One region of the Plantactinospora sp. B6F1 genome, then DNA from elsewhere that is predicted to be linked to it. Evidence: riboswitches for the same ligand, from Rfam matches in the RefSeq annotation. Region 1 holds a riboswitch; the other holds the start of a gene.
What was found. Region 1 has a riboswitch for S-adenosylmethionine ahead of thrC (threonine synthase). Riboswitches for the same ligand answer to the same signal wherever they lie in the genome.
Positions count from the first base shown of each region.

Region 2: another riboswitch for S-adenosylmethionine. It lies ahead of ABNF97_RS20090 (GNAT family N-acetyltransferase); the one in region 1 lies ahead of thrC (threonine synthase).

Region 1 is NZ_JBEEAC010000009.1:72,597-74,790, forward strand. Features, by position in the region: gene thrC (threonine synthase) at 1-927, opposite strand, end outside; SAM riboswitch class I at 941-1,057, opposite strand; gene ABNF97_RS14560 (ABC transporter permease) at 1,148-2,083, opposite strand; gene ABNF97_RS14565 (ABC transporter ATP-binding protein) at 2,080-2,194, opposite strand, start outside.
Region 2 is NZ_JBEEAC010000015.1:99,692-101,885, forward strand. Features, by position in the region: gene ABNF97_RS20085 (glycine--tRNA ligase) at 1-822, shown strand, start outside; SAM riboswitch class IV at 908-1,021, shown strand; gene ABNF97_RS20090 (GNAT family N-acetyltransferase) at 1,037-1,642, shown strand; gene dusB (tRNA dihydrouridine synthase DusB) at 1,681-2,194, shown strand, end outside.

The sequences.
Region 1 (2,194 bases):
GATCACGTCGGTGTCGGCGTGCAGCGCGGCGGCGATCGGGTTACAGCCGGCCGACTGGGCGCCGAAGACCTTCCACCCGTTGGCCGGCGCCTCGACCAGACCGATCTCGACCAGCTCGCTGAACGCCTTGTCGATCTTGGTCAGCAGTTCACCGCTGGCCATCGGGATCACCACCTGCTCGGGAATCCGCCACCCCAGCTGCTCGGCGACCTCGTAGCCCAGCGTCTTGGACCCCTCGGCGTAGTACGGCCGGACGTTGACGTTGACGAACGCGGTGTCGGCGAACTCGTCGGTCTCGACCAGCTCCCCGCAGAGCCGGTTGACGTCGTCGTACGAGCCGTCGATGGCGACCACGTCACCGTCGTAGACGGCGGTGGTCACCACCTTGCCCTGCTCCAGGTCGCCGGGAATGAAGACGATCGACGGTACTCCGGCCCGGGCCGCGTGCGCGGCGACCGAGTTCGCCAGGTTGCCGGTCGAGGCGCAACCGAACCGGGTGAAGCCGAGACCACGGGCGGCGGTCAGCGCCACCGACACCACCCGGTCCTTGAACGAGTGGGTGGGGTTGGCGCTGTCGTCCTTGATCCAGAGCGGTGCCCGGATGCCCAGCTCGGCGGCGAGGCCGGCCGCCGGGACCAGCGGGGTCAGCCCGGGGTCGAGGGTGACCCGGGCGCTCGGGTCCTGGCCGGTCGGCAGCAGGGCGGCGTACCGCCAGAGGTTCTTCGGGCCGGCCTCGATGTCGGCCCGGGTGACCCGGGCCAGGGTCGCGGCGTCGTAGCCGACCTCCAGCGGGCCGAAACACTCGTAACAGGCGTGCTGCGCCACCAGCGGGTAGTCCGTGCCGCAGCCGCGACAGACGAGCACGCGGGCGGGGTTGGGGGTTACCTGGCTGGTCTGGCTGGGGGTCGCGTCGATGATCGACGTCATGGCGACTGCCGTCCTCTCATCTTTCCCTGGCGCCGCACCGCGCGGCGGGGACGGATTTGGCACCTGCTCCGCCGTGGAGTGGTTGCCGGGGCGTCGTCGGGCCGTATCCCTCAGCCCCTCTGGATGAGGTATGAAGTTGTGCCGTCAGTCTACGGGTCCGGGGGGCCGCTGTCCCGGGTCTGTTTTCGGTGTGAGCAAGATCCCGGTCCGGGGCGCCGGCTCAGAGCGCCCGGGACTGCCGCAGCAGGGCCCGACCCACCCCGGCCACCGCGACCACGCCGACCAGCCCGAGCAGCAGGAAGTACGGCCAGGCGCCGGCGAAGCCGCGCAGCAGCGCCTCGCGCAGCGCGGTGACCCCGTAGGTGACCGGGTTGACGGCGGCGAGGATCCGCTGCACCGGCCCCAGGTTCTCGATCGGATAGAACGACGGGCTGGCGAAAAGCAACACCGGGGCCAGCACGTTCACCAGCACGGTGAACCGCTGGAAGTCCTGCACCAGGGTGGCGAGCAGCAGGTAGAGCGCGTTGAAGGCCAGTGCGGCGAGCAGCGCCCCGCAGAGCAGCGCCACCCACCTCTCCGTCGGCCAGCGGCCCCGGAAAAGAGCCGCCGAGACCGCCAGCGCGGCGACGGTCTGGGCCAGTACCAGGGCGGAGCCGGCGAGCAGCTTGCCGGCGACGTACTGCCGGCGGGTCAGCGGGTACGACCACAGTTCCAGCGCCATCCCGCTCATCCGCTCCTGGAACAGCGCCGTACCCGAGGTGGTGGCGGCCGCCAACAGCGAGGAGAACATCAACGCCGGGATCGCGAAGTCCGGGTAGCTGACCGGCCGGCCCCGGTAGTTGACCTCGCCGACCAGCGCGGTGAGCGAGGTGGCGAAGAGCGCGATGTAGACGGCGGTCGGCACCACCGCGAGCAGCAGGTTGGTGCGGTTGCGGGTGAGCAGCAGCCACTCCCGCCGCAGCGTCGCGGTGAGCCCCGAGCCCTGCCAGGGCGGTGGGGCGGCGGCGTCCCGGTCGACCGGACCGGGTGTGGTCACCGGGCCGTCACCTCCGACCGTCGGGGTCACCGGGCCGTCACCTCCGACCGTCGGGGTCACCGGGCCGTCACCTCCGACCGTCGGGGTCACCGGACCGTCACCTCCGACCGTCGGGGTCACCGGGCCGTCACCTCCGATCGGGTCAGCGCCACGAAGGCGTCCTCCAGCGATGCCGTCGCCAGCTCCATGCTGTGCACGGGGATCTCCAGCTCGGCCAGTTCGGCCAGCAGC
Region 2 (2,194 bases), on a different contig from region 1:
CAGGTCGGCAAGTCGTTCCGCAACGAGATCACCCCGGGCAACTTCATCTTCCGGACCAGGGAGTTCGAGCAGATGGAGATGGAGTTCTTCGTCGAGCCGGGCACCGACGAGGAATGGCACGAGTACTGGCTGCGCGAGCGCTGGAACTGGTATCTCGACCTTGGCATCTCCGAGGAGAACCTGCGGTTCTACGAGCACCCGCAGGAGAAGCTGTCGCACTATTCGAAGCGGACCGTCGACATCGAGTACCGGTTCCGGTTCGGCGGCACCGAGTTCTCCGAGCTGGAGGGCATCGCGAACCGCACCGACTTCGACCTTTCCACGCACAGCAAGCACTCCGGTGTCGATCTGTCCTACTTCGACCAGGAGAAGCAGCAGCGCTGGGTGCCGTACGTGATCGAGCCGGCCGCCGGGCTGACTCGCGCGGTGCTCGCCTTCCTGCTGGAGGCGTACGACGAGGACGAGGCTCCGAACACCAAGGGCGGGGTCGACAAGCGCACCGTCCTCCGCTTCGACCCCCGGCTCTCGCCGGTGAAGGTGGCCGTGCTGCCGCTCTCCCGCAACCCCTCCCTCTCGCCGAAGGCGAAGGACCTGGCCGCAGCGCTCCGCCGCCGCTGGGTGGTCGAGTTCGACGACTCGCAGGCGATCGGCCGCCGCTACCGCCGGCAGGACGAGATCGGCACCCCGTTCTGCGTCACGGTCGACTTCGACACCCTGGACGACAACGCCGTCACCGTCCGGGACCGGGACAGCATGACCCAGGAACGGGTCGGCCTGGACCAGGTCGAGCGCTACCTCCTGGAACGCCTCCCCGGCTGCTGAGGCTCCACCGGGCGAGCCCGTACCGCAGGCTGAGTTCGGGCAGCGGCTGCCGACGAGCAACACCGGTGCTAACTTCTGCGGTGAAGGTCATGAGTGCCAGCGCACAGCCCCGGCTTGCTGGCCGGCAACCCTCCGCTCGCGGGCGGGGTGCTCCGGGTGACGACCTGGCCGACGCAATTTGCCCGGTAAGCCGCCAGTCGAGGAGCTTGTCGCAGTGTCCCGTTCCGCCGTGCCCCGGTCCGTCGCCCCGACCGGCCCCGCAATCTTCAGCCCTGCCGGAGCCGGCGATGCCGGTCGCATCGCCGCGCTGCATGCCGACAGCTGGCGGCGGCACTATCGGGGCGCCTACGCCGACACGTATCTCGACGGCGATCTGCTCGGTGAACGCAGCAGGGTGTGGTCGGCGCGACTCGCTTCCCCCGCCGGCACCACCACGATCATCGCCGAACGTGACGGCTGTCTCGCGGGCTTCGTCCATGTGGTCTTCGACGCGGATCCGCGCTGGGGCAGCCTCATCGACAACCTCCACGTCGACCATTCGGAGCATCGCGCTGGCATCGGTACCGCGCTGATGGCCTACGCCGCCCGGGCGGTCCTCGCCGATGCCGGCTCTCCAGCGCTCTACCTGTGGGTGCTTGAGCAGAACGCTCGCGCACAGATGTTCTATCTGGCCTGCGGCGGCATCCGGGTCGAAACGGGCATCGTCGCTCCCCCCTGCGGCGACCCCGCCTTCCTCATCGGGACTCCTGGCAAGTACCGCATGGCCTGGCCGGACGCCCGACGCCTCGTCAGGGCTCTCCCCGGGGACGACCGTGGATAACGTGGGGGCTGTGTACCGGGACGGCGGGGGAGTGTGCCATGGCTGAGCTGTTGGCAGGGGGCGGTTCTCCCGGTGAAGGCGACAGGAACGGGCCCTTCCGCGCATCCCGCCCGCTGCACCTGGGCGGGCACGTGGTGTGGCCGCCGGTGGTACTTGCGCCGATGGCCGGGATCACGAATGTCGCCTTCCGGCGTCTCTGCCGGGAACAGGGCGGCGGCCTCTACGTCTGCGAGATGGTCACCACCCGGGCGCTGGTCGAGCGGAATCCGAAGACGCTCCGGATGATCGCCTTCGGCGGGGACGAGCGGCCGCGCAGCCTCCAGCTGTACGGGATCGACCCGGAGGTGACCGCGGCGGCGGTCCGGATGGTGGTCGAGGAGGACCTGGCCGACCACGTCGACCTGAACTTCGGCTGCCCGGTGCCGAAGGTCACCCGCAAGGGCGGTGGGGCGGCGCTGCCGTGGCGCCACCGGCTCTTCGCCCGGATCGTCCGGGCGGCGGTCGAGGCGGCCGCCCCGGCCGGGGTACCGGTGACGGTCAAGATGCGCAAGG